DNA from 4 places in the Arthrobacter sp. UCD-GKA genome. Region 3 is predicted to be linked to each of the others. Evidence: riboswitches for the same ligand, from Rfam matches in the RefSeq annotation. Region 3 holds a riboswitch; each other region holds the start of a gene.

Region 1 (5,156 bases), on a different contig from region 3:
GAGGGGCCGTGTTGCCAAGTTTCCAGCGAGGAACACTTCGCTTGCGAATGACCACGCTCGATCGCCAGCGCCCCGACATTCAGCGGGCTTGATATCACGATGGACGGAGTCCTCAAGGAATACGACCGTCTCGCTACTGGACATCGGCAGAAGCAAAGCGCTTGTATCGCCGATGGCAGGGAACCAGGGTACTGCTGCATCTCGCTCGGTCCGCATGCGGAGCCCTGGTCGAGCCCAGATGGCGCCCATGACTAGCGCTGTGCGCCGGCCCGCCGGCCCGCCGGAACACAATACCCGGCGCACAATTCGGATGAACATGCTCTCAATCCCCGAGGAATTTGGGCAACAAAAAGCCCGCCACTGCAACAGTGGCGGGCCATAGGTTACGGGGCCGCGAGCTGGCCCTCGACGGAGTGCCTCCGGTCCAGCGGCCAGATCACATCGGTGACCTTGCCGATGACTCGATCGACGGGAATCATGCCGCCGCCCGGTGCTCCAAGAAGCGCGCGCGAATCTTCGGACACCGAACGGTGGTCCCCCATGACCCACAAGCGCCCTTCGGGGATCTTCACGTCGAATTCAAGGTCGCTTGGCTTGTTGCCGTCAAGAACGTAGGGCTCCTCCAGCGGGATGCCGTTGACGACCAGGCGTCCGTCGGGGCTGCAGCAGGAAACGGTGTCGCCGCCGACGCCAATGACGCGCTTGACGTACACCGCGTCCTTGCCGGCAAGACGCAACGCCCAGGCCAGGGAATCCAGGACACCGGGACGCTGATAGGGCAGGAAGGAACCGCGGCCGTCAAAGATGACCACGTCCCCGCGTTGGATCTCGGCGTCCTTGTATGCAAGCCGATTCACCAGCAGCCCATCACCCGGGTTCAACGTGGATTCCATGGAAGTGGAACCGATGTAGAAGAAGTCAACGACGGTGGCACGAACGACCAGGGTGATCAGAGCCGCCGCTGCAAGCGCGCCAACGACAAAGCGCCAGCCCCTCGAAGGAGACCGGCGCTTTGTCGAAGCGGAAAAACTTTCCGATTCAGTAGATCGATCCACGATGGCTCCCCATCCCCGCAGCCCTGGGGGCCGCGAAGATGAAGGCTCTCGCTTTTCTCGCTACTTGGCGGTCCGGAAGTCGCGCTTTTCGCGGATCTTCGCGGCCTTGCCGTGGCGATCGCGCATGTAGAACAGCTTCGCACGGCGAACGTCACCGCGGGAGACCAGTTCGATCTTTTCCAGGACCGGGGAGTGCACCGGGAAGGTACGCTCTACGCCGACACCGAAGGAGACCTTGCGAACGGTGAAGGTTTCGCCCACGCCGCGGCCCTGGCGACCAAGGACGAAGCCCTGGAAAACCTGAACACGGGTGTTCTTGCCTTCGATGATGTTGACGTGGACCTTGACGGTATCGCCCGGGCGGAAATCGGGAACATCGTTGCGCAGCGAGGCTGCATCGACAGAGTCGAGAATATGCATGAATGCATCTCCTAAATAGACGCCGCAGGTCACCTATTTTAGACACGGACCGTAATTGTTCCCCGGGGCGCACAGGTGCGCTCGGAAAAAAGATGTGGCGGTCCGAAGCTTGGTACCGCGATCCGTTTGCGGATCGACGGCTGGTCCAACTGTTGACTCGTTCCCCCTGCGGCAGGAGCAGAACCCAGTAGACCCAAGAATCCATTTTGCCACACTCCGGGGCATGGTGCGAAGTTCCGCACCCGCAGGCGGACCCGCATCGAAAGGATCTGCCCGATGATGCTCCGGGTCTGAGCAGCACCGGCAGTTTCTGCCCGGACGGGATCCCGCCGCGATCGCGGCCCCGAACGCGCCCAGGGGACCCGAAACCCGCCACGATAAGGCCCGATTCGATCGGAACCAGTCATCGGGAACGCATTGAACAAACACCGGTCCGCGCCGCCGGGCACAACCTGCCGGTGCCCAAGGTCACAAACGGTGCCTGGCCGGATCATGTGATAGTTTCGTTTTCGACCACACGGGGGCCCTTGCAAGGGCTGAGATCGAGCTGATGCAGCGAGAGACCGTTGAACCTGTCCGGGTAATGCCGGCGAAGGAAGTGAGTACTCCTTGAGCAACACCGTTTCAATGCACAGCCCTGTCCAAAACGCCGTGGAAGCAGCAGAGACCCAGTCCCTGAAGTCCCACTCGCTGGCCTACATCGATGACGACGAATCCGGGATCCGGGTTCCCGTCACGCAAATCGCGCTGGAGCCGTCCCCGGGCGGAAAGGACAACGCCCCGCTGCAGGTCTACCGCACCGCCGGACCCGGAAGCGACCCGGTGGTTGGACTGCCGGCGTTCCGCAGCGGCTGGATCGAGGAACGCGCGGACACCCAGACCTACGCAGGGCGTGAACGGAACCTGCTCGACGACGGAAAGTCGGCGGTCCGCCGCGGCAAGGCGTCGGCCGAATGGAAGGGCAGCCGGCCGGTCCCCCGGCGCGCCGAGGCAGGGAAGCGCGTCACCCAGATGCATTACGCCCGGGCAGGGATCACCACCCCCGAGATGCGGTTCGTCGCCCTGCGCGAGAACTGCGACGTGGAACTGGTGCGCAGCGAGGTCGCCGCGGGCCGGGCGATCATCCCGGTGAACATCAACCACCCCGAGTCCGAGCCCATGATCATCGGCAAGGCGTTCCTGGTGAAGATCAATGCGAACATCGGGAACTCGGCCGTCACCAGCTCCATCGCCGAAGAAGTGGACAAGTTGCAGTGGGCCACACAATGGGGCGCCGACACCGTGATGGACCTGTCCACCGGCGACGACATCCACACGACCCGCGAATGGCTGATCCGCAACTCCCCCGTCCCCATCGGCACCGTGCCCATCTACCAGGCCCTGGAAAAGGTCAACGGCGAGGCCAACGCCCTGACCTGGGAAATCTTCCGCGACACCGTGATCGAGCAGTGCGAACAGGGCGTTGACTACATGACCATCCACGCCGGGGTGCTGCTGCGCTACGTGCCGCTGTCGGCCAACCGCGTGACCGGCATCGTCTCGCGCGGCGGTGCCATCATGGCCGGCTGGTGCCTGGCCCACCACCAGGAGAACTTCCTCTACACGCACTTCGACGAGCTGTGCGAGATCTTCGCGCAGTACGACGTGGCGTTCTCCCTGGGCGACGGGCTGCGCCCCGGCTCCATCGCAGACGCCAACGATGCCGCCCAGTTCGCCGAGCTCGACACCCTGGCCGAGCTCACGAAACGGGCCTGGGAGTACGACGTCCAGGTCATGGTCGAGGGCCCCGGCCACATCCCCTTCCACCTGGTGCGCGAAAACGTGGAGCGCCAGCAGGAATTGTGCAACGGCGCGCCCTTCTACACCCTGGGCCCGCTGGTCACCGACATCGCACCGGGCTACGACCACATCACCAGCGCCATCGGCGCCACCGAGATCGCCCGCTACGGCACCGCGATGCTCTGCTACGTCACGCCCAAGGAACACCTGGGCCTGCCGAACAAGGACGACGTGAAGACCGGGGTGATCACCTACAAGATCGCCGCCCACGCAGCGGACCTGGCCAAGGGGCACCCGGGCGCCTCCGAACGGGACGACGCGCTGTCCAAGGCACGCTTCGAGTTCCGCTGGCGCGACCAGTTCGCCCTGTCGCTGGACCCGGTCACCGCCGAGTCCTTCCACGACGAGACGCTGCCGGCCGAGCCGGCGAAGACCGCGCATTTCTGTTCCATGTGCGGGCCGAAGTTCTGTTCCATGCGGATCAGCCAGGACATCCGCGACGAATACGGCTCGGCCGACTCGCAGGCGGCCATCGCGGAAATGGTCAGCGGGATGCGGGACAAGAGCCAGGAGTTCCTGGCCTCCGGCGGCAAGGTCTACCTGCCCGAGCCCGGGATGCCCGCCAGGGCGTAGCGGCCCGCTGCCGGTCTAGCGCCGGCCCGGGCTCCCCTGCAAGCCCCGGGCCCGGCGCTTCACGGCTGGCCACCCCCTCGCGCTAGGATGGGCCCATGTCCGTGCGCCACCCATCCCGCTTCCCGATGGCCGTGACCCTGGCCGCGGCGCTGCTGGCGCTGGCCGCCTGCGCCACCGCACCCTCCGCCGGGCCCGCAACGACCTCGACGCCCGATCCATCCACCGCGTCGGCAGCCGCAACCGCCGACGGGTCCACGTCCGGACAGGCACTGCTTGTCGCGGCCCGGGCCAATGACGCCGACCAGGTGCGGCAACTGCTCGATGCCGGGGTCTCGCCGGATTTCCGCGACGCCGATGGCCGTCCGGTGCTGGTCACCGCCACGCGGGCCAACGCGCTGGAAGCGGCGAGGGAACTGATCCTGCGGGGTGCCGACGTCAATGCCCGGGACGGCATCTCGGATTCGGCGTTCCTCCATGCCGGGGCGGAGGGATTCCTCGGGATCCTGGAACTCACCCTGCAGCACGGCGCCGACGTCACAAGCACCAACCGCTACGGCGGCACCGCGCTCATTCCGGCCTGCGAGCACGCCCACCTCGAAACGGTCCGCCGGCTCATTGACGCAGGAACGGACGTCGACCACGTGAACGGCCTGGGGTGGACGTGCCTGCTCGAGGCGGTCATCCTGGGCGACGGCGGCACCGCGCACCAGAAGGTGGTGCGGCTTCTCATCGCGGCGGGCGCGGACACCTCCATCGCGGATTCCGGCGGCACCACGGCGCTCGAACACGCCCTCCGGCTACGGCAAAGCGCGGTGGCCGGGCTCCTGGAAGATGCCCAGCCACCGCGCTAGCGGTGGCGAATCTGAAAACTGCTAGCCGAGCGCGTCCTTCGGGACGATGCGACCCTCGACGATGGCAAAACCGTTGTGCCACAGGGTGTCGCGGTCGTGCCGGTTCAGCGTGGAGGCATCCAGCTGCACGATCAGGTCCGGGCGCCGGGTGGCGGTGCGCTCCAGCTGCTTGTTGCGGCGGAAGCGCGCGATCTTGCCGTGGTTGCCCGAAAGCAGCACCTCGGGAACCTCGCGGCCCTCCCAGGTGCCGGGCTTGGTGTACACCGGGTATTCCAGCAGTCCGTCGGAGTGCGATTCCTCGACCAGCGACTCCGGGTTTCCGATGACCCCGGGGATCAGCCGGCCAATGGCCTCGACCATCGCCAGCACCGCGACCTCTCCCCCGTTGAGCACGTAGTCGCCGATGGACACCGGGCGC
Region 2 (7,658 bases), on a different contig from region 3:
GGACAGCTCGTCCGCGCGGGAGATGGCATCGGACAGCCAGTCCTTGGCACGGCGCAGCGCCGTGCCCCAGTTCCCGGTGCGCGCGTAATGCGTGGCCAGTGCGGCCGAGAGCGAGCAGCCGGTGCCGTGCGTGTTGCCGGTGGCGTGGCGCTCGGATTCGACCTCTAGCAGCACCCCGCCGGCGTCGATGAGCGCGTCGCGGCAGCGCTGGGTGGCCAGGTGCCCGCCCTTGGCCAGCACCAGCACGTCGTATTCCGCCGCGAGCATGCGTGCCTGGGACACCGCCGAGTCCCAGTCGGTGGCCTCGGGGCCGCGGGCCAGCACCGCGAGCTCGGGGATGTTGGGGGTGATCACGTCGGCATGGATGAAGAGCCGGCGCAGCGCCGCATCGGCGGCCGCATCCAGCAGCGAATCCCCGCTGGTGGCCACCATCACCGGGTCAAGCACGACGGCCGGCACGCGTCCGCCGGGGGCGCCGGGGGCGCCGGCGGCACCGCGGATTGTGGCCAGCCAGGTTCCCAGCTCGTCGATGACCTGGGCGTTGGCCAGCATCCCGATCTTGATCGCGTCGATGGAGATGTCCTCGGAGATCGCAAGCAGCTGCTCGGTGAGGAAGCCGGCCGGGGGCACGTGCACGGCGCGCACGCCGCGGGTGTTTTGGGCGGTCAGCGCGCTGACCGCCGCCATCCCGTAGCCGCCGGCGGCCGCGATGGACTTCAGGTCGGCCTGGATCCCGGCGCCCCCGGAGGGGTCGGAGCCGGCGATGGACAGGATGTTCTTGGTGGAATTCATGGTGTTCATGGCGTTTCCCCTTCCCAGAGGCTGATCAGGTCGGCGGTTGCGGCGCGCGGGTCATCCGCGGCGCAGATCGCCCGCACCACGGCCATCGAGGCGGCCCCGGCGGACCGAACGGCCGGGACGTCGGTGGCGTCGAGCCCGCCGATGGCGACCACGGGTGCATTGCTGCGGGCCACGGCGGCGGCCAGGCCCCCGTAGCCCAGCGGCTCCGGGTGGTCCTTCTTCGTCGGGGTCGCATGCACGGCGCCGACGCCCAGGTAGTCGATGGTGCCCGGGGCAAGCGCGTTGAGTTCGTTGGCCGCGTCGATCTCGCCGGCGGTGGAGGCGGATAGCCCGAGCACGGCGTGCGGCCCGATCAGCGTGCGGACCAGGTCCGCGGGGATGTCTGATTGGCCGATGTGCACACCCTGCACGTCGGCGCCGCGGGCCCGTGCGGCCAGGTACACGTCGATGCGGTCGTTGACCAGCAGGGTGGCCCGCCCGGAGGTGTGCTTGGCGCAGCTTTCCACGGTGTCGACGAATTCCCCGGCGGGCAGGTCCTTGCAGCGCAGCTGGATCGTGGTGATCCCGCCGGCCACCGCTGCGGCGGCGATGTCTTCGAGCGGGCGTCCGGCGGTGGAATTCGAGTCGAGGACCAGGTAGATTCCGGAGGCCATCAGGACAGCACCGCCGTGGCCGCGAGGTCGGCCGGGGCCAGCGCGTGCAGGGCGTCGAGGAAATGCACAGCGAAGCTTCCCGGCCCCGAGCTTGCCGCTGCGGCCCGTTCGGCGGCGGCGGAGTAGAACGCGTGGGCCGCGACGGTGGCCAACAGCGGGTCCCGGACCACGGGCAGGAAGGCCGCGCAGATCGCGCCCAGCGCGCACCCGCCGCCGGTCACCAGGGTGAGCATCTTGCTTCCGCCATGAACGTAGATGGTGCGCGCCCCGTCGGTCACCAGGTCCGCCTCCCCGGAGACGGCCACCACGGCGCCGCTGCGCAAGGCCAGGGAGCGGGCCGCGGCGGCGGCCGAATCGACCGTGTCGGTGGCCTCCACCCCGCGCCCGCCGGACCCGGCCTCGGCGAGCACCATGATCTCCGAGGCGTTGCCGCGGATCACCGTGGGGGAGACATCGCGCAGTCCCAGGGCGAAGTCGGTGCGCACGCGCAGCGACCCGACGGCCACCGGATCCAGCACCCAGCCGGTTTCCGCGGCGTTGGCGGCGGCCACCGCCTCGGCCATGGCGGCGCGCTGCTCGGAATGGGGGGTGCCCAGGTTCACCAGCACCGCGGAGGCCACCGACGCGAATCCGCCGGCCTCCCCGGGCACGTCGACCATCGCGGGGGAGGCCCCGGCGGCCAGCAGCACGTTGGCGGTGAAGTTGGTGACCACGGTGTTGGTCAACACCTGCACCAAGGGGGTGGAGGCGCGCAGCGCGCCCAGGGCATCGGCGAGCTCGCCGGGTGAAAAAACAATTGAAGGCGCCATGGATCCCATGAGCAACATCCCTCCGCTAGTACGAACTAGTTCAGGTTCTACGGGTCTTATCTCAGTCGGATCGCTGGCGCGCCGACACCCCGTGTCACTAGGCGCGAGCCTATCCCACCGCACGGGCGGGGCGTCAACTGCGCGTCGCGGCCTGTCGCGGCCCACGCGCACGCCGTATACGCTCTAGGCATGGGCATCACCGAGAATCCGCATCCATCCACCGCGCCGCGCGAGTCGCGCGCACTGAGCGAGCTCGAGCTGCCGCCGGTGGTGCCCGAGTCGCCTGAAAACATCGTGGAGATCGTCGCTTCGATGCACGACGTGGTCGCCACCCGGCTGGCCCACCCGCGGCGCTTCCGCGCCTCCCAGCTCAAGGCCCTGGAGCGGATGCTGGAGGCGCACGAGCAGGACTTCGTCGATGCGCTGGCCGATGACCTGGGCAAGAGCGGGGCCGAGGCGAGGATGACCGAGGTCGACATGGTGCGTGCCGAAATCGACCACGCGCAGCTGCACCTCTCCGAATGGATGGAGTCCAAGGCGGTCAAGATCCCGCTCGCGCTGCACCCGGCGGCAGCCAAGATCGAGCCGCAGCCGCTGGGCGTGGTGCTGGTCATCGGTGCCTGGAACTACCCGCTGCAATTGATCCTCGCCCCGCTGGTCGCCTCCATTGCCGCCGGCAACGTCACGGTGCTCAAGCCCTCGGAGCTGGCCCCGGCCACCAGCGCGCTGCTCGGGCGGCTCGTTCCGCAATTCATGGACCGGCGGGCGTGCGCCGTGGTCCAGGGCGGCGCGTCGACCTCCAAGGTCCTGCTGGAACAACACTTCGACCACATCTTCTACACCGGCGGGGAACGCGTGGGGAAGATCGTGGCCCGCGCGGCGGCCGAGCACCTGACCCCGGTGACCCTGGAGCTGGGCGGCAAGTCCCCGGCCGTGGTCATGGACGGGTCCTCGGCGGCGGTCGCCCGCCGGCTGGCGTTCGGGAAGTTCATGAATGCCGGGCAGACCTGCGTGGCGCCGGACTACGTGCTGGCGGTGGGGGACGCGGCGCGGAACCTGGAAAAGCAGCTGTCAAAGGCCATCACGGGGTTCTACGGGAAGAATCCGCTGGCCAGCCGCGACTACGGGCGGATCGTGAACACGGCGCACTTCCAGCGCCTGGTGGCCATGCTGGGCGACGGGGACGTGGTCGTCGGAGGCGGGTACGACGAGGACACGCTGCAGATCGAACCGACGGTGATCACCAACGTGCACCCGGACTCGGCCCTGCTGCGCGAGGAGATCTTCGGCCCGATCCTGCCGGTCATCGCGGTGGACAGCTTCGATGCCGCCGTTCGCTTCATCAACGCGCGTCCCACCCCGCTGGTCGCCTACCTGTTTTCCGAGAACCCGCGGCTGCAGTCGTCCTTCGGGGACCAGGTGCGCGCCGGGGCCATCGTGCACAACGCGCCGAGCCTGCACCTGGCCGTCCCCTCGCTTCCGTTCGGGGGCGTGGGAGCCTCCGGCATGGGTGCCTACCACGGGCGGCATGGGTTCGAGCGGCTCTCGCAGATGCGCGCGGTGATGGGCAAGACCACGGTGGTGGACACGCTCAAGGCCGTCTACCCGCCGTACACCTGGGCCAAGTCAAAGATCATCAAACGCCTGATGTAGACATGCCCGGGATCGCATACCTGTAGGTGGTCGGCTGTTTCGGGGCGGGTGCGGTGTGGCCGCGCCCGCCCCGCACCACCTGGCTCAGCCCAGGACGGTGTCCACGATGGTCCTGGCCTCGTCCTGCACCCGGGCCAGGTGCTCGGCGCCCAGGAACGACTCGGCGTAGATCTTGTACTTGTCCTCGGTGCCCGAGGGGCGCGCGGCGAACCAGGCGTTTTGGGTGGTGACCTTCAGCCCGCCGATCTTTGCCCCGTTGCCCGGCGCCTCGGTCAGCCGCGCGGTGATCTTTTCACCGGCCAGCGAATCGGCGGTGACGTCGCTGGCGGACAGGTTCGCCAGACGGGCCCTCTGGTCCCGGTCCGCGGCGGCGTCCAGGCGCGCATAGCTGGGGGCCCCGTGCTCGGCGGCCAGCGCCGCGTAGTGCTTGGACGGGGAGGAGCCGGTGACCGCGGTGATCTCGCTGGCCAGCAGCGCCAGCAGGATCCCGTCCTTGTCGGTGGTCCAGGTGCGCCCGTCGCGGCGCAGGAACGAGGCACCGGCCGATTCCTCGCCGCCGAAGGCACCGGTTCCGTTCAGCAGGCCCGGCACGAACCACTTGAAGCCCACCGGGACCTCCACCAGGGTGCGCCCAAGCTTCGCGGCCACCCTGTCGATCATCGAGGAGGACACCAGGGTCTTGCCGATCCCGGCGTCCGTGGACCAGCCGGTGCGGTGGGTGTAGAGGTATTCGATGGCCACGGCCAGGAAGTGGTTGGGGTTCATCAGCCCGGCATCCGGGGTGACGATGCCATGGCGGTCGGCGTCCGCGTCGTTGCCCGTGGAGATGTCATAGGCGTCGCGCGCGGCGACCAGCGAGGCCATCGCGTGGGCCGAGGAGCAATCCATGCGGATCTTCCCGTCGGTGTCCAGGGTCATGAACGCAAAGCGCGGGTCCACCCCGGGGTTCACCACGGTCAAATCCAGCCGGTGCCGCTCGGCGATCGCGCCCCAGTAGTCCACCGCGGCACCGCCCATCGGGTCCGCGCCGATGCGCAGCCCCGAGGCGCGGATCGCGTCGAGATCCAGCACCGAGGGCAGGTCGTCGACGTAGGAGGCGAGGAAGTCGAAGGCACCGATCTTGCCACCCAGGCGCGCGGCGCCCAGCGAGGTGCGCTTGACCCCGTCCAGCTTGGCCTCCAGCAGCTCGTTGGCGCGGTTCGCGATCCAGGACGTGGCATCGGTGTCGGCCGGTCCGCCGTGCGGCGGGTTGTACTTCAGCCCGCCGTCGGCCGGCGGGTTGTGCGAGGGGGTGATGATGATGCCGTCGGCGCGCGGCGCATCGGGGTTGGCGTTGTGCGCCAGGATGGCGTGGCTCAGGGCGGGGGTGGGGGTCCAGCCGGTGCGCGCGTCGGCGAGGATCGGCACGTCGTTGCCGGCCAGCACCTCCAGCACCGTGTCCTGTGCGGGATCCGAGAGCGCGTGGGTGTCCTTGCCGACAAACAGCGGGCCGGTGATGCCCGCGGCGCGCCGGTATTCGACGATTCCCTGGGTGATGGCGGCGATGTGGTCCTCGTTGAAGGAGCCGTTCATCGAGGTGCCGCGGTGTCCGGAGGTGCCGAAGGCCACGCGCTGTGCGGGGTCGGACGGATCCGGGTGGATGTCGAAGTACGCGTCGCGCACCGCTGAAAGGTCGATCAGGTCTTGGGGCAGTGCCGGGGTCCCGGCGCGAGGATGGGCCATGGCACCAGTTTCTCATTGATTGCCCGACGGCGCCCCGCCCACGTCGTTGGGCGTCGGGCATTCAGCGGCGCGGGAGCGCAATGACGTGTTCGGCCAGGGTCCGGGCCGGGCCGGTGAGCAGGGTGTCAGGCACCGAATGGTCTTCCCCGTCGATGCTCAGCGACCAGGTGAACGCATCGCGCACCGGTGACGGTGCCTTGGCCTGCTCCAGCGCCCGCAGCTCATCCAGGGCGTCGCGGGCGATGCTGATCCAGGAGGCTTCCTGTTCGTGCCCGGGGTCCTGCGCGTGGAGTTCCAGGATCCCGGTGCGGGGAATCCCGGCGACCCCGCCGGAGCGGGCCACGCGGATGACCAGCACATCGTCGCGGTTCTCAGCCATGGACGGCCTCCCGGACGACGGGTTCGACCCCGACGGCGTCCCAGGCTTCGGCCAGGGCCCGCTCGACGGAGGAGCCGGCTCCGTGGTCGCGGCGGGCCTGGAGCAGGGTCTGTTCGGCGAAGGTGCCGAAGTCCGCGTCCTGCGGCAATGAGCGGGTGGCAATCACGTTGAACCACAGGGACCCGGCGGTTTCCCAGGCGTTGCCGCCCAGCGCGGTGGCGAAGAGGTGGAACGCGTGGTTGGGGATGCCGGAGTTCAGGTGCACCCCGCCGTTGTCCTCGGCCGTGTCCACGTAGCCGGCCATGGTTGCCGGCTGCGGGTCCTTGCCCAGGATCGGGTCGTCGTAGGCGGTGCCCGGGGCGGCCATGGAACGCAGCGCCACGCCCTGGACGGCGTCGGTGAACAGGCCTGCGCCGATCAGCCAGCTGGCCGACGCCGCGTCGTCGCCGGCCACGAACTGCTCCACCAAGGCGCCGAAGACATCGGCGATCGACTCGTTCAGCGCGCCGGACTGGCCCCGGTAGTCCAGGTTGGTGGTGTATTGCAGCAGCCCGTGCCCCAGCTCGTGCGCGATCACCGACAGCGAGGAGGTGAAGGAGTTGAAGACCTCCCCGTCCCCGTCGCCCATGACCATTTGGGTGCCGTCCCAGAACGCGTTGTCGTAGTGCTGCCCGTAGTGCACGGTGCCGCGAAGCACCAGCCCGGCGCCGTCGAGGCTGGAGCGCTTGAACATGTCCGCGAGGAACTCGTAGACCTCGCCCAGCCCGTCGTAGGCGCGGTTCGCGTCCGGATCCTGCCCCGGGTCCTGGCCCTCGGTGCGCGCGGTGGTTCCGGGGGTGGTCTCGGCTCCCTGTGCGTCGGAAATGGCCCGCACCAGGCGTCCGGCGGGGCCCAGCAGGCGGGCGATGTCGGTGTGCGTGGTGGCCCGCTCGTGCAGCAGTGCCTGGTCAAGCAGCAGTGTCCGGCGTGCGCGGGTGGCGATGCGGCGGCGGGTTTCGCGGCCCGGGCCCGCAGGTTCGCCGTGTGCGTCCGGAAGCTCCCGGTCGACTTCGGCCGGCGGGAGCGCGATGAAGTCGCGCATCGCCGTCGGGGCTTCCCATGCCCCGTCGCAGGCGGCCATCGACACCAGCAGGTACGGTGGCACCGCATGGTGCCGGGGGTGGGGTTTTGCGGCTGGAGGTTGGGGTTCCTTGTCCATGGTGCCAACTCTCCCACCGGATCCTGAGCAGCCGTTGTGAGCGCGCTGTGGCCAGGTGCGAAGGCTTTGGCATGTTTCCCGTTCCCCGGTTCGCGGCGATCGCCTGCGGGCACCTGTCCTGGCGGCGCGCGCCGCATGCCCGTCCCCTTGCGGTGTTCGGGCCGGTCGTCGGCTACGTGATGCCGGGAATGCGGATGATCGCGACCTTCTTCGGCCACGTGATCAACGGACGCGTCCGCGGCTCGATGGTTGCGCCCGCGGGGCCTGACCCCGGCGGGCTTCGCGCGGGTCTCGAACAGGGGTTGGGCGTGGTCCGTGATCGTCGCTAAGCTGGGGAGCCAGAAGCCGCGCCTGGCTGCACGAACCTCCGTTCAGTGCGGGCGGGTAGCTGGAGGGGGAAGGAACCCATGGCCAAGGACGAAGACGGCGGGCACGAGCCCGCG
Region 3 (7,658 bases):
CAACCTGGCCATCTGGCTCACCGGACGCACCCAGCGCGGTTCCTTGTCCTTCTACCTCGTGGTGATCCTCATCGTGGCGCTGCTGCTGCCGGCCGGCACCGCGATCCTGCTCAGCACCCCGGCACCGGGAAACTTCATCGCCTTCGACCACCCCGCCCAGCTGGTCATCGGGCTCATCATGATCCTCGGCGCCCTCGGTGCGCTGCAGGCCAACCGCCGCTTCCTGGCGGTGCTGATGGTCTCGGTCAGCGGCTACGGCATGGCCGCGATCTTCGCGCTGCAGGGAGCACCGGACCTGGCCGTGACCCAGCTCTTGGTCGAAACCATCGTGCTGGTCGCCTTCGTGCTGGCGTTGCGCGCCCTGCCGGTGGAACTGTGGGCCAAGAACCCCACCGGGCACCGGCTGGGCCGGGCGCTGATCGGCATCGGGTTCGGCGCCTCCATGATCTACATCGCCGCCACCTCGATGGCCTCGCGGGTCGCGGATCCGATCTCGCTGGCCTACCCGGAACTTGCCTACACCGGCGGAGCGGGCAAGAACATCGTCAACGTCACCCTGGTGGACATGCGCGCCTGGGACACCTTCGGGGAAATCACGGTGCTGGCCGCGGCCGCCACCGGCGTGGCCTCGCTGATCTTCGTGCGCGGTCGCGGGGACAAGCGGGTGCGCGCCTCGAACGTGCCGCGCGGATCGGTCGACCACGGTTCCGAGGCCATCGGCGGGGCCAGTCCCAGCCGTGCCGGGCTGGCAGTGGCCAGGACCTTTGCGATCTCCAAGAAGGATTCCTGGCTGGTCGCCGGGCACACCCTGGCCCCGGAGCGCCGCTCGATCACCTTCGAGGTGGTCACCCGGCTGCTCTTCCACACCATACTGCTGGCCTCCGTGTACTTGCTGCTGGCCGGCCACAACACCCCCGGCGGAGGCTTTGCCGGCGGGCTGCTGGCCGGCCTGGCCCTGACCATCCGCTACCTGGCCGGCGGCCGGGTGGAACTGGCCGAGGCCACCCCGGTCAGCCCGGGCACGCTGATGGGCACCGGGCTGGGCCTGGCGGCACTGACCGCCGCGGCGCCGCTGCTCCTGGGCGCCCAGATGTTCACCTCCGCGGCCATCGAATTCACCTGGCCGCTCTTCGGGGAGCAGAAGTTCGTGACTTCCACGCTCTTCGACATCGGGGTGTACCTGGTGGTGGTCGGGCTGGTCATCGACGTGCTGCGCTCCCTGGGCTCGGAGATCGACGACCGTTCCGAGGGCCGCAGCCCCACCGACACACATGACATGGTTTCCGACGCGGATACGGGAGTTGGACGATGAGCACCAATATCACCTTGCTCATAGTGATGGGCGTGCTCTTCGCCGTGGGCATCTACCTTTTGCTCGAGCGTTCGCTGACCCGCGTGCTGCTGGGCATCGTGGTGCTGGGCAACGGGGTGAACCTGTTGATCCTCTCCGCCGGAGGGCGCCGCGGCGAGGCGCCGCTGTACCGGTCGGCGCTGGATGCACAGGAATACAGCGACCCGCTGCCGCAGGCGCTGATCCTCACGGCCATCGTGATCACCTTCGCGGTGACAGCGTTCATGCTGGGCATCATCTACCGCTCCTGGGTCATCTCCCGGGCCGACGTGGTCGCCGACGACGACGAGGACCTGCGCGTCTCGCAGCAGTCGACCTTCGACTTCGAAGAAGACTCCCCGGTCCCCGAGGACACCACCGAATTCGAGGGCGAGGACGCCGAGCCCGCAGGGAACCACCCGGAGAAGGGGCCGCACGCATGATCGATGCACCACTGACCGCCGTTTCATTTGCCCCGCTGGTCGTGGCCTTGCCGATCTTCGGTGCCGCCCTGGCCTTCATCCTGCGCCGCAAGCGCCGCACCCAGCGCCTGGTGACCATCGCGGTCCTGGTGATCACGCTCTGCCTGGAAGCCTGGATGCTGGCCACGGTCTGGGGCGGGGGGACCTACTCGGTGACCCTCGGCGGCTGGGCCCCGCCGTTTGGCATCTCCATGGTCGTGGACGGGTTCTCGGCATTCATGCTGGTGGTCTCCTCCATCGTCTCCCTGGCGGTGCTGCTCTACGCCACCAGCCAGGGCATGGCCGACGGGGACGAGGACGGGCCCGTCTCGATCTTCCACCCCGCCTACCTGATCCTGGTCGCCGGGGTCTCCAACGCCTTTTTGGCCGGGGACCTCTTCAACCTCTACGTGGGCTTCGAGATCCTGCTGACGGCCTCCTACGTGCTGCTGACCCTGGGCGGGACCACCGCGCGGATCCGAGCGGGCACCACCTACGTGGTGGTCTCGGTCGCCTCCTCGCTGCTCTTCCTGATCGCCATCGGCATGATCTATGCGGCCGCCGGCACCGTGAACATGGCGGACCTGGCCGTGAAGCTGCCGGAGATCTCCCCGGGCACGCAGACCGTGCTGCACGTGATGCTGCTGGTCGCCTTCGGGATCAAGGCCGCGGTCTTCCCGCTGTCCTTCTGGCTCCCGGACTCCTACCCGACCGCCCCGGCCCCGGTCACCGCGGTGTTCGCCGGGCTGCTGACCAAGGTCGGGGTCTATGCGATCATCCGCACCGAGACGCTGCTCTTCCCCGGGAACCAGCTCTCCGAACCCTTGATGGTCGTGGCCGGGCTGACCATGCTGGTGGGCATCCTGGGTGCCGTGGCGCAGACCGACATCAAGCGCATGCTCTCCTTCACCCTCACCAGCCACATCGGATTCCTGATCTTCGGGGTGGCCGTGGGGAACCAGCTGGGGCTGGGGGCCACCATCTACTACGTGGCCCACCACATCGTGGTGCAGACCTCGCTCTTCCTGGTCGCCGGGCTCATCGAACGCCGGGCCGGGACCTCGAACATCGAGCGGCTCGGCTCGCTGGCCAAGCTTTCGCCGTTGCTGGCGCTGCTCTTCTTCGTCCCGGCCATGAACCTGGGCGGCATCCCGCCGTTCTCCGGCTTCCTGGGGAAGCTCGGGCTGGTGCAGGGCGGCGCCGAACTGGGCACGCCCGTGGCCTGGGCGCTGGTGGGGGTGTCCCTGTTGACCTCGCTGTTGACGTTGCTGGCGATAGCGCGTGTTTGGAACAGGGCGTTCTGGCGCAAGGCCGAGGACGCCACGGACCCGGACCCGCTGCTGCTGGTGGGCGTGGAAGCCGCGCGCGGGGCGACCTACGACATCGTGGCCAACGAGCCGGCCAGCCGCTATTCCGACCGCGGGAACACCGCACTGCTGCCCAACGGCATGCTGGCCATGACCGCGGCCCTGGTGCTGGTGGGCGTGGCGCTGACGGTGTTTGCCGGGCCGCTGTTTGAATTCAGCGACCAGGTCGCCGGCCAGCTGCTGGACCCAAACAACTACATCGAGGCGGTCCTCGGAACCGGGCAGGGGGTACGGTAAATGACCAAGGAACAACGGCTGAAAGACGCCACCGACGAATCCGGGGCACGCCAACGCGCCACCCTGCGCCAGGAACTGCCTTTGCTTGCAGGCATGATGCTGGTCTGGGGTGCGCTCTGGCAGGACTTCGCCATCGGCAACCTCGTCTTCGGGCTGCTGATCTCGCTGGTGCTGGTGCGGGTCTTCCGGCTGCCGCCGGTGATCCTATCGGGGCGCTTCAATGTTTGGCGTGCCGCAGTGTTCGCCGGGGCGTTCCTGCGGGACGTGACCCTGGCCAGCTTCGAGGTGCTGTACCTGGCGGTGTTCCGCGGCCCGCGCACCACAAGCGCGATCATCACCGTGCAGCTGCGCACCGAATCGGACTTGCTGGTCACCTTCGTGGGCCACGTGCTGACGCTGGTCCCCGGCTCCTACGTCGTGGAGGTGGACCGGCGGACCTCGACCCTGTACCTGCACGTGCTCAACGTCAACGACGAGGCCGGGGTGGAAAAGGCGCGGGCCTCGGTGATGATGATCGAGGAACGGCTGATCCGCATGATGGGCACCAAGGAAGAACTGGCCGAGTTGAATGCCGAGAAATCGGCCCCGGGCAAGGAACACGGAGAAACACCATGAACATCGTCCTGTGGATCTGCGGGATCACGCTCTCGATCGCCGGCGCCCTGGCCATGATCAGGCTGGCCAAGGGGCCCTCGATCCTGGAACGCGTCATCGCCACCGACGTGCTGCTGCTGATCGTCTCCGCGGCGCTGTGCGTGGACATGACCATCAACAAGCACACCGACAACCTCATCTTCGTGCTGCTGGCATGCCTGGTCGGGTTCGTCGGCTCGGTGACGGTTTCGCGCTTCGTCACGGACCGGAGGAACGCCTGATGCTGGACACCGTCATCGACATCGTGGCCGGGACGTTCATGATCGTCGGCTGCCTGATGTCACTGGCCGCGGGCATCGGCATGCTGCGCTTCCCGGACCTGCTCTCGCGCCTGCATGCGGCGACCAAGCCGCAGGTGCTGGGGCTGTTCCTGCTGCTGGCCGCGCTCGGGCTGGAACTGCGGTCCTGGGCGGTGCTTCCGGTGCTGCTCCTGGCCTGGCTGCTGCAGTTGCTCACCGCCCCGGTCTCGGCGCACATGGTGGGACGGGCCGGCTACCGGACCCGGCACCTGAAGCGCGAGACCCTCATCGCGGACGAATTGGCGGCGGTGGTCGAGGCCGCGGAGCAGCGCGAAGAGGCCGAGCACGGCCGGGACGGCAACAGGGACCGCGCCGACTTCATCGACTAGTCCACCGGACCCTGGGCCGGCGCCGCCAACCGGCACGGGCCACGCCAAAGCAGGGCCCGGCCGAACGCATCCGGCCGGACCCCCCGTGTGCGGAAGTGCGGAAGCTCAGGCCTTCTTGGTGAACCTCGCGATGGCCCGCTGGGTGCCGCGGTCGGTGAGCACCTGGATCAACGCGGCGGTGACGGCCGACAGCACGGCGAACCCGATGGCCTGGCGCATCGAGGCCTCGGCCTGGGCCTCCTTGTTGCCGTGCTTGGGCGGCTGCTGGCCGGTGAAACCGATCCAGGCCTTGTCGACGATCTTCCCTCCCAGGAAACCCGCGGCGATGGAAATTGCTGGACCGATCAGTTTCATCAAGCTGTTCATGGGGACTCCCGAATATTGCGGCAAAGGTACTAGGCCCAGCCTAGCTGAGGTAGCATCATAGAACTGAAACAATCACGACAGGGGAGCGTCGTGCGGGGTAACCCGCACCCAGGCGCTGAGAGTGCGGATAGCCGCAGACCCTCGAACCTGCCCCGGCTAGTACCGGCGAAGGAAGTCGAGTTCTCAGGGGTGCGCGCGGAAGTGTGCGGGCATTCCCTCCCCTCCTTGAATCCAAGGAGGATCAACACCATGGGCATCACCCACCAGCCCGCCGGGCACAAAACGGCAACCACATCCTGGCGCGTCGTCGACATCGTCATCGCGGCAGTCATCGCAGTGTCCTCGGGCGTCATCTTCTGGGCCTGGAACAGCAGCCACCACCTGCTCGACGTGCTGTTCCTGGCCTTCCCGCCTTCGGCCGCACTGGTCTCGGGCATGTGGCTCTTCCCCGCGGTGCTCGGCGCACTGATCATCCGCAAGCCCGGCGCGGCACTGTTCTGCGAAGTGGTCGCCGCGATGGTCTCGGCGCTCATGGGCTCGGAATTCGGGCTGACGGTCCTGGCCTCGGGCCTGATCCAGGGCCTGGGCGCCGAAGTGGTCTTCGCCGCGTTCCGCTACCGCACCTTCAACCTGCCCGTGGCACTGCTGGCCGGCGCCGGAGCAGGACTATTTGGAAGCGTCAACGACACCTTCATCTTCCGCTGGTTCCCCGAATACACCACCGGCATGCTCTTGGCCTACATCGGGTTCATGACCATCTCGGGCATCATCATTGCCGGGCTGCTCTCCTTCCTGGGAACCCGCGCCCTGGCCAAGACCGGCGCACTGGGCGCGCTTGCCAGCCGCAAGGCAGCCACCGAACCAATCCTCGGCTGATGGGCACGGGCATCACCATGTCTTCAGCCTCGATGCTGCACCGCGAAAACGACACCGCGGCCACGGTGCAACACCGCTGCGACGCGGTGTCCGTCAGCGCCCGGAACTGGGGGTGGCGGCACGCCGACCGCAAGCAAGCAGCGCTGTCGGGCCTGGACCTGGAGATCCGGGCCGGGGAACGCGTGCTGCTGGCCGGGCCCTCGGGCGCCGGCAAATCCACGCTGCTCTACGCGCTGGCCGGGGTCCTGGACGAAGACGACGAAACCTATTCCTCCGGCGAGCTGCTGCTGGACGGGGCACCGGCAGCCCAAGGCCGCGGACTGGTCGGGCTCATGCAGCAGGATCCCGAAACCCAGGTCGTCCAGGCCCGGGTCGGGGACGACGTGGCCTTCGGCGCGGAAAACCTTTCGGTGCCGCCCGCGCAGATCCGGCGGCGGATCATCGAGGCACTGGACGCCGTGGGACTGGAGGTCCCGCTGGACCACCCGACCTCCGCGCTCTCGGGCGGGCAGAAACAGCGCCTGGCCCTGGCCGGGATCCTGGCCATGGGACCGGGGCTGGTGCTGCTGGACGAGCCCACGGCAAACCTGGACCCGGACGGGGTGCTGGAGGTCCGCGACGCGGTGCTGGCCGCACTGGATTCCACCGGCGCGACCCTGCTGATCGTCGAACACCGGCTCGAGGCGTGGGCGGAGCACATGGACCGGGTCATCGTGTTGGAACCCGGCGGCGGCATCGCCCACGACGGAACCCCCGGCGAGCTCTTTGCCCCCGGCCCGGTCCGCGACCAGTTGGTTGCCGCCGGGGTCTGGGTGCCCGGGTACACCCCGGCATTCGACCCGCTGCCGGCCCCCGGGGAATCCGCTGCGTTGCTGCTGGAGGCCACGGACCTTGCCGTCACGCGCAAGCGCGGCGCCAGGCCGGCCGCCTCCGGCCTGGACCTGCGCCTGGGGGCGGGCGAGGCCTGGTGCGTGCGCGGGGCCAACGGCTCGGGCAAGTCGACCTTCGCGCTGACCCTCGGCGGACTGCTTCCGGTCGGATCCGGCACGGTGCTGGCCACCGGCGAATTGGCGGCCGGCACCGAGGCCCGGCCGTACCACTGGCGCGCCACCGAATTGGTGGGACGGATCGGCTCGGTCTTCCAGGAGCCCGAGCACCAGTTCGTCACCCACACCGTGGCCGAGGAACTGGCCTACGGCCCGCGGCACGCGGTCAGGCCCGGAACCCGGGAACCGCTGTTCACCGAGCAGGAAATCTCCTCGCGCGTCGAATCGCTGCTGTCCCGGCTGCGGCTGGGACACCTGGCGGAGGCGAACCCCTTCACCCTCTCGGGCGGGGAAAAGCGCCGGCTCTCGGTCGCCACGGTGCTGGCGGCGGGCCCGCAGGTCCTCATCCTCGACGAGCCGACCTTCGGTCAGGACGCCAACACCTGGCGCGAACTGGCCCTGCTGCTGCGCGAGGAGCTGGGCCGCGGCACCGCGATCATCGCGGTGACCCACGACGCGGACTTCGCCCGCGCCCTGGGCGCACACGAGTTCGTCCTGCAGGCCCCGGACACCGCGGACGCAGCCGCCCCCGCCGCCGCACGGCCCGGGTTGCTCGAGGCCGATGTGCGCGGGGGGACAAGTTTCCTGGGCCGGGCCAACCCGCTGGCCAAGTTGGCCGCGGTTGCCCTGGCAACGATCCCGCTGGTCGCCTCCATGGACTGGGTCAGCAGCGGAATCGTGGTGGCCGCGACC
Region 4 (7,658 bases), on a different contig from region 3:
TGGCCGGGCCTTGGCGATCCCCAGATCCCGCCCGCGTCGGAATTGTGGCTACTTGACCCGACGCGTCCGTCCGAATGCCAGATACGCGATGGGCCCGAGGAAATTGATGAACGAGGCCGCGGCCCACGCGCCCTTTGCCCCACGGACCTCGGCCGCCGGACGTTTGACGAGATCGCGCAAGGCAACGAACTGGAGTGCCAACTGCGTGATGCCCAGGATGGCGACGCGCCAGCGTGATACGACAGAAAGTTCGTTCCAGGACTTGTTCCGGCTCATGGTTCTCCTCTGTTGCGACAACGGCTGTGACAGCTTCACTACCGCGTTATTGGCTATCCATTCCCATCGTAGTCGCCGTCTAATGGAACTGGTCCCGGAGTCTTTCCATCTCACGCCGATCTTTCTTCGTGGGCCGGCCTGCGCCCCTGTCCCTCACGGGAACCTGGGGGATGACTTCCTTGGGTCGGACAGGCGTGTGGTCGATGTAGCAACGGGTAGCGATGTCCGCTCCCACCCTTTTGGCGATCACAGCGGTCACTTCCAGGGTGCGGTCGAATCCCGATTGCCTGACCCTGATGGTGTCACCGGGTACAACGATCTGGGCGGCCTTGGCGGGCTTGTCGTTCAACCGCACATGACCGGCACGGCACGCGGTGGTTGCCGCGGAACGGGTCTTGTAGATCCGGATCGACCATAGCCAGGCGTCGATTCTGACAGCCTTTGTTTCCTGCTTCATGCCGCCAGTCTAGTCAGCGCGGGGACTTCGCCGCGGTTGTTGCAACACACCTGTGCCGGCTCAGGCAAGTGCGTTGTCGCAGGCGGTGACGAGCCTGGCCTGGACATCGGCGGGAACCTTGTCGCCTGAGGCCGCCACATCATCGAGTGCACTGACGATTTCCTGGGGCAGGCCACCCTCGCGGACCGCGTCCACCATGGACGAGACGACCTTGAGGTCGGAGGCGTTGATGCTGCCGTCCTTGATCGGTGCACACACCTTCTTGATGAGCTCCTTCTTTGCCCCATCGGCCAGCTGGGTTGCTGCCGAGGACGCCGCGGAGGAAGCGGTGTCGGCGATGGTCGCGCAACCGCTCACGGAGAGCAGCAGGACGGCAGCGGAAAGGAGCAAGGCATTTTTGGAACGTGAAAATCTCATGCGTTCCATCGTAGTGGCTCGAAGGTGGGAGAACGCCGGGAACTCCGAGGCCTCCCACCTGCGGGCACGGGCGATCAGCCCGAAACCGGTACGTTCTCCAGACGTGCAGGCCTGGACAGGCCCAGGGTTTCGCGCAGGGTCCTGCCCGGGTATGACGTGCGGAAAAGGCCACGTGCCTGCAAGATCGGCACCACGAGTGCCACGAAGTCATCTAGCCCCGCCGGGAAGCTGGGGCACATGAGATTGAAGCCGTCGCAGGCACCTGTGGTGAACCACTCCTCGATTTCGTCGGCGACCTCGGTGGGCGTGCCGATCATGGTGGCATGGCCGCCGCCGGCCGCCAGGAATCCCAGCAACTCGCGAAGCGTGGGCTGCTTCGTTTCGATGATGCGTTGCACCGTGAGGTAGCGGCCCTGCGGTCCGGAGAACCCTTCGGCCGGCGGCAGCCCAGGCACCGGCCCATCCAAAGGATGCGAGGTGTAGTCCTGGCCCGTGAACATGTTCAGTTGGGTGATGGCCGAGTCGAGATCCAGGTAGGAATCCAAAGCGGCCTTCTTTTCCCGGGCTTCCTCCCGGCTCGCCCCGATGTAGGTGACCAGCCCGGGAAGGATAGGCACCGAATTCCCGGCCCGCCCCACAAGTTCCAACCGCCTCCGCATGTCCGCGGCATATTCCAGGGCCGATTCCCGGTCCCAGGAAACCGAGTAGATCGCTTCGGCGTACCGGGCGGCAAAGGAACGCCCGGCCTCCGAGGATCCGGCCTGGAAAAGCACCGGACGCCCCTGCGGGCACCGCGGGACGGTCAGCGGGCCGGCAACCGTGAAATGGTTGCCGCGGTGGTTGATCGGGCGGATCTGGGAGGGATCGAGGTATTGGCCGGCCTCACGGTCGACCACCAGTGCCGAATCCGACCACGAATCCCACAGTCCCTGCACCGCGTCCATGAACTCCTCGGCACGTTCGTAGCGTTGTGCGTGCCCCGGCAAGGCATCCATCCCGTGGTTGCGGGCCTCGGCGTCGAACATGGAGGTCACCACGTTGATGCCCGAGCGGCCCGCACTGATGTGGTCGAGGGACGCCAGCAGCCGGGCGACATGGAACGGGGTGTAGAAGCTCGCAGAGATCGTGGTGACCAGACCAATATGCTCGGTGGCCCGCGCCATGGCGCTCAGCGCGGTCACCGGTTCGAGGAACCAGGGGATTCCCGCCGCGTACTCGTGGTTGACGCTTTGCCCGTCGGCAAAGAACACCGCATCCAGGCAACCACGTTCGGCCAGCCGGGCCAGTTCCTCGTAGTAGGCGATGTCGCCGACGCGGTCGGCGCTGGAGTCGGGGTGGCGCCACCCCATGGTGTGGTGGCCGGCACCGTAGATGAAGGCGTTCAGGTGCAGTTGGCGTGTCGAATCCATGGTTTTGCCCTCCTCCTAATTCATCACCAGGCCGCCGTCGACCACCAGGTTCTGCCCGGTCACCGCCCGCGACCAGGGCGAGGCAAAGAGCAGGGCGGCATCGGCGAACTCCGCCGGGGAGGTGACCCGGCGCAGGGGAGTGGAACCGGCAATCAGGTCAAAGACCTCCTCCGGGGTGGCCGCCGAGGCATCGGTGGTGCGCAGCAGGCCTCCGGAGATCATGTTGACGCGGATGTTCTCGGGGCCCAGGTCCGACGCGAACGTGCGGGTCAGCGACAGCAGTGCCGCCTTGGCCGCGGTGTAGTCGTGGTACGGGACCACGGGGTTCTGGAAGAGGTTCGTTCCGATGTTGACGATGTTGCCGAAGCCTGCGGATTTCATGCCCGGCAAGGTCGCCTGGATGGTGTTCAATGCTCCGCCGATGATGCCGGTGAATTGCGCCCCGAATTCCGTGTACCCGATCCCGTCCGCCTTGGAGCGGGCATCGCCGTTGAAGGAAAAGTCCGGCAGGGCATTGTTGATCACCGTGGTGATAGGGGCGCCAAAGTGTTCCTGCGCAGTGGCGACCAGCTCGGCGACCTGTTCGGGTTCCGAGACGTCGGCTCGTATCGCAATCGCGCGATCCTCCCCGAACTCTGCGGCCAGTTCCTGGGCCCCGGCCTCACTGGAGCGGTAGTTCAGCACGAGCCGTGCGCCCTCGCGGGCGAAGGCGCGGGCCAGGTCGGTGCCCAGGCCGCGGCCGGCACCGGTGACAAGTACGATTTGGTCCTTGATGAGCATTCTCTTGCACCTTTCGTTGGAGCGAAAGGATGCCATGGAACTGCCACGAGGTACCCAAAAGCGGGGCGCCACCATGCGTCATGCCGGACCGGCATCCCTTCGCTCGGATTATCGAGATCAGGTTCAACGGGTCTATCTCTCAGCCGCCAGGCGGCACCCCGTGTCGAGTCCTACGGCCAACCTAGCACCGCCCCAAGCCAATCCCCAATCAGCGACGCCGTGCCGGTCGTACTGCTGGTGTTCGCCCCGGTCATGAAGCCGAATGCATGCGCCCGCCCTGGATGATCGTGCGCGGCCGGGACTCGTCATAGAGCACCGAGGCATCCTCGAAGGGATTTCCGTCCAGCAGCAGCGCATCCCCGGCCATGCCCGGGGCCAGGCGTCCAAGTGTCGGTTCCTGCAGCAGCGCGGCGTTCACGCTCGTGGCCGAGCGCAGCGTCTCAAAGACCCCCACGGCCTCGATCTGCAGGGCCAAGCCGTTGAGCTGCTCATCCGCAAGGTCTCCCATCAGGTCCGAGCCGAAGCCCACCGGGATGCCGGCGGCCAGCGCAAGCTTGATGGCCTCGCCGCCGGCGGTGAGGACCTCCAGGTTCTTGGCCTTGGAGACCTCCGACAGGCCGACCTCGTCCCCGCGGCGGTCCATGGCCGCGTAGGCGGCCAGCGTGGGCACCAGATAGGCACCGTGCTCGGCCATCAACGCTGCGGTGCGCGCATCGAGCAGGTTGCCGTGCTCGATCGAACGCACGCCGTTGCGCACCGAGTGGGCAATGGCCGCTGGCGAGTAGGCGTGGGCCGCGACGTAGGAACCCCGGCGGGTTGCCTCGGCGACCACCACGGCGATTTCCTCGTCCGAGTACTGCGGGATGGCCAGCGGGTCTGTCAGCGAGACCACGCCGCCGCTGGCCATCATCTTGATGGCGTGGGCGCCGGTGCGCAGGCGTTCGCGCACGGCCACGCGCAGCGGCTCGATCCCGTCGACGACCTCGCACATGTGGCCGTGGCCGAAGCAGACATCCACGTCCGCCTCGCGCGGGTCGCCGTGCCCGCCGGTCTGGCTCAGCGCCGGGCCGGTGTAGAAGTAGCGCGGGGAGTCCAGCAACCCGGCTTTGATGGCGCTGGACAGGCCGATGTCCCCGCCTGCGACGTCACGCACGGTGGTGAAGCCGCGGGACAGGGCCTCGCCCAGGCGCTTGGCCCCGGCCAGGGCCGCGAAGGAGAGCGGGCCGCGCTCGTTGCGGAATCCGTCAAGGGAGATTGCATAGGCGTGGAAGTGGGCATCGATGAGCCCGGGGACCAGGACCTTGCCGGCGGCGTCGAGCAGCTCACCTTCTTCCTGGGCGCCGATGGCCGTGATAAGTCCATCCTTGAAGGTCACGTTGCCGCGGACGAGCTCAGGATTTTCGCCGTCAAAGACCAGCGCATCGGTGACGGTCAGGACAGATGCGGGGCTCATGCCTTGGCCCCTGCCTGTGCTGCCATCCAGGCTTCGATGCCGTTGGCATCGATCGGCAGCGGGTCCGAAAGGTTCTCGTGGCCGGTGGCGGTGACCAACAGGTCGTCCTCCAGGCGCACGCCCATGCCGCGCAGTTCCGGCGGGACCATTTCGTCGTGCTGGTGGAAATAGAGGCCGGGTTCCACGGTGAGCACCATGTTTTCCTGTAGCACCGCACCTTGGTATTCCTCGTAGGAAGCGGAGGAGCAGTCGTGCACGTCCAGGCCCAGGTGGTGGCCCACCCCGCAGACCAGCCAGCGGCGGTGGTGCTGGCCGGCAGGGGAGAGCGCCTCGTCGACGGAAACCGGGAGCATGTCCCAGTCGCTCAGGCCGTTGGCGATGACCTCCATGATGGAGGTGTGGAAGGCGGTGAAGTCCTTGCCGGGGGTGATCTGGGCCAGGCCGGCGCGGTGCGCCTTTTCCACCAGGTCGTGGACCTCGCGCTGGGCGGTGGTGAAGCGGCCGTTGGCCGGGAAGGTGCGGGTGACATCCGCGGTGTAGAAGCTGTTCTCCTCCACTCCCATGTCCAGCAGCAGCATCTCGGATTCGACGACCGGTCCGTCGCAGCGAACCCAGTGAAGCGTCGGTGCATGGTGGGCGGAACCCACGATGGTGGCATAGCCCGGGCCGTGTCCGTGGTGGCGGGCGACCCGGTCGAAGGTGCCCTGCAACCAGCGTTCCCCGCCGCCGGCGATGGCGGTGGGGATCTGGTTGATGACCTGGGAGAAGCCCTCGATGGTGTGGGTGACGGAGTTGCGCAGCTCGGTGATCTCCCATGCGTCCTTCAGCAGCCGCAGCTCGGCCAGTGTGCGGCGAAGCACCGCCGACGGCTTCAGGGAATGCGTCGCCACCATGGAGGATCCAAGGTTGCCGGCGGCCTCGGCGCCGGAAAGCCGGGCCAGCGCCTCGTCCAGCGCACCGAGCGGGGAGGTTGGAAGGCCCAGGGCCGCTTCCCAGTGGGTGGGACCGTGGGCGGCACCGACCCAGAGTTCGCCGTGCGCGGCGCTGGTGAAGAACGCAGGGTCCCCTGGCAGTGCCGGGGCCGGGACGAAGAGTCGGTAATCGTGGCCGCCGGCTCGCGGGGTGCCCACCAGCACCGCGCCCTCGGCATGGCAGTTGGTCAGCCACAGGAAGTCCGAGTGCGGCCGGTAGTCGTAGAAGCAGTCGTTGCTGCGCACCGGTGCCCATCCCGCAGCGACCACGAAGGCCACCCCGGGCAGCGCGGCCGAAAGCCTGGTGCGGTGGTCCGCTGCGGCGGCCGCGGCATCGGGTGTGGCGGCGGGGGTGCGTTCGGGCTCGGCCCATCCCTGGGACATCCATTGCGTGAAGGCCGGCACCTCGGCCAGCCTTGGCAGTTTCGGATCGGCCTTGGTGGGTGCGGGCATGGAGGCTGTTTTTTGCTCGGAAGTGTTCACGACTGCTCTGGCTTTCGGTTCAAGGGTGCCGATGGTGAAAGGTGGTGTTGGTCTCGACGCACACCCCCATGTCATCCAGCATCACATACCAGTGGAGGTTGGTGGGCCCCGGCACCTTGTCGTCTTGGAGACGAGGTGCCGGGGCGCCTTTGGGAAACATCCACGGCACGCGGCGACGGCGCTGGGGCCAGCCCGCATGGATGCGGCAAACTGGAGGGGTGAGCCAGAGCCGAATAATCCAGACCATTGCCGCAGAACTTTCCACAGCCGGGGCACCCGTTGCCCCATGGCAAGTCAGGGCCGCCATCGAGCTCCTCGATGGCGGATCCACCGTTCCCTTCATTGCCAGGTACCGCAAGGAAGCCACCGGGACCCTTGATGATGCGCAATTGCGCATGCTGGAGGAACGACTGCGTTACCTGCGCGAACTCGAGGAACGGCGGGCCGCAATCCTCAAGGCCATCGCGGAAGCCGGCAAGCTCACCGAGGAGCTGGAATCCGCGATCGGGGCCGCAACGACCAAGGCGGAACTCGAAGACCTCTACCTGCCCTACAAGTCCAAGCGGCGCACCAAGGCCCAGATCGCCCGCGAGGCCGGCCTTGAACCGCTAGCCGATTCGCTCATCAAGGATCCGTCCCAGGATCCGGAGACGCTGGGGGCAACGTTCCTGAACCCGGAGCACGAGATCAACGCCGCCACCGAGGCGCTCGCCGGTGCCCGCGCCATCCTCACCGAGCGGGCCTCCCAGGATGCGGTGCTGGTCTCCGACCTGCGGGAGCGCTTGTGGTCCCGGGGCAAGATCGCCTCGAAGACCGCGGCAGGTGCCCCGGCTGCGGACGCGGCCAAGTTCTCCGACTACGAGGATTTCGTCCAGCCCGTGGCCACCCAGCCCTCGCACCGGATCCTGGCGCTGCTGCGCGGGGAACGCGAGGGCGTGCTGGACCTGGAACTTGCCGAGGCGGACCCGCGCGACGACGCGGCGCTGGCCGAGGCGCGCGCTTCCTACGAGGCTGCGGTCGCCAAGTCCCTGGGCATCACCGCGGCAGCCGATGCACCGGCCGGAAAATGGCTGGCCCAAACCGTGCGGCTGGCCTGGCGCGGCCGGCTGCTGGCCCGACTCGAATCCGACCTGCGCACCCGGCTTTTCGAGGCCGCGGAGGAAGCATCCGTGAAGGTCTTCGCCGCGAACCTGCGCGACGTGCTGCTCGCGGCCCCGGCCGGAAACCGCGCGGTGCTGGGCCTGGACCCGGGGCTGCGCACCGGGGTGAAGGTCGCCGTCGTGGATGCCACCGGGAAGGTCGTGGACATCGCCACGATCTATCCGCATGCCCCGGCGAACAAGTGGAACCAAGCCGTTGACACGCTGGTGGCCCTGGCCGCCAAGCACGGCACCGAGCTCATCGCCGTGGGC

The links. Region 3 has a riboswitch for thiamine pyrophosphate ahead of BLJ79_RS00405 (ECF transporter S component). Riboswitches for the same ligand answer to the same signal wherever they lie in the genome.
Positions count from the first base shown of each region.
Region 1: another riboswitch for thiamine pyrophosphate. It lies ahead of thiC (phosphomethylpyrimidine synthase ThiC); the one in region 3 lies ahead of BLJ79_RS00405 (ECF transporter S component).
Region 2: another riboswitch for thiamine pyrophosphate. It lies ahead of thiM (hydroxyethylthiazole kinase); the one in region 3 lies ahead of BLJ79_RS00405 (ECF transporter S component).
Region 4: another riboswitch for thiamine pyrophosphate. It lies ahead of BLJ79_RS06395 (3-oxoacyl-ACP reductase); the one in region 3 lies ahead of BLJ79_RS00405 (ECF transporter S component).

Region 1 is NZ_MOLR01000007.1:180,210-185,365, reverse strand. Features, by position in the region: gene lepB (signal peptidase I) at 384-1,058, opposite strand; gene rplS (50S ribosomal protein L19) at 1,116-1,475, opposite strand; TPP riboswitch at 1,983-2,090, shown strand; gene thiC (phosphomethylpyrimidine synthase ThiC) at 2,103-3,887, shown strand; gene BLJ79_RS13920 (ankyrin repeat domain-containing protein) at 3,983-4,738, shown strand; gene trmD (tRNA (guanosine(37)-N1)-methyltransferase TrmD) at 4,760-5,156, opposite strand, start outside.
Region 2 is NZ_MOLR01000012.1:68,418-76,075, forward strand. Features, by position in the region: gene thiD (bifunctional hydroxymethylpyrimidine kinase/phosphomethylpyrimidine kinase) at 1-801, opposite strand, end outside; gene thiE (thiamine phosphate synthase) at 798-1,454, opposite strand; gene thiM (hydroxyethylthiazole kinase) at 1,454-2,272, opposite strand; TPP riboswitch at 2,264-2,365, opposite strand; gene BLJ79_RS18480 (aldehyde dehydrogenase family protein) at 2,453-3,916, shown strand; gene pgm (phosphoglucomutase (alpha-D-glucose-1,6-bisphosphate-dependent)) at 4,001-5,638, opposite strand; gene BLJ79_RS18490 (protealysin inhibitor emfourin) at 5,700-6,017, opposite strand; gene BLJ79_RS18495 (M4 family metallopeptidase) at 6,010-7,215, opposite strand; gene BLJ79_RS18500 (hypothetical protein) at 7,287-7,544, shown strand; gene BLJ79_RS18505 (DUF4190 domain-containing protein) at 7,623-7,658, shown strand, end outside.
Region 3 is NZ_MOLR01000001.1:78,877-86,534, forward strand. Features, by position in the region: gene BLJ79_RS00370 (Na+/H+ antiporter subunit A) at 1-1,312, shown strand, start outside; gene BLJ79_RS00375 (Na(+)/H(+) antiporter subunit C) at 1,309-1,773, shown strand; gene BLJ79_RS00380 (Na+/H+ antiporter subunit D) at 1,770-3,395, shown strand; gene BLJ79_RS00385 (Na+/H+ antiporter subunit E) at 3,396-4,010, shown strand; gene BLJ79_RS00390 (MrpF/PhaF family protein) at 4,007-4,270, shown strand; gene mnhG (monovalent cation/H(+) antiporter subunit G) at 4,270-4,677, shown strand; gene BLJ79_RS00400 (DUF4235 domain-containing protein) at 4,783-5,043, opposite strand; TPP riboswitch at 5,113-5,234, shown strand; gene BLJ79_RS00405 (ECF transporter S component) at 5,293-5,919, shown strand; gene BLJ79_RS23875 (ATP-binding cassette domain-containing protein) at 5,952-7,658, shown strand, end outside.
Region 4 is NZ_MOLR01000004.1:15,473-23,130, reverse strand. Features, by position in the region: gene BLJ79_RS06415 (PLDc N-terminal domain-containing protein) at 49-276, opposite strand; gene BLJ79_RS06410 (RNA-binding S4 domain-containing protein) at 356-733, opposite strand; gene BLJ79_RS06405 (hypothetical protein) at 794-1,150, opposite strand; gene BLJ79_RS06400 (LLM class flavin-dependent oxidoreductase) at 1,225-2,559, opposite strand; gene BLJ79_RS06395 (3-oxoacyl-ACP reductase) at 2,575-3,339, opposite strand; TPP riboswitch at 3,417-3,510, opposite strand; gene BLJ79_RS06390 (metal-dependent hydrolase family protein) at 3,590-4,792, opposite strand; gene BLJ79_RS06385 (aminopeptidase P family protein) at 4,789-6,216, opposite strand; gene BLJ79_RS06380 (Tex family protein) at 6,447-7,658, shown strand, end outside.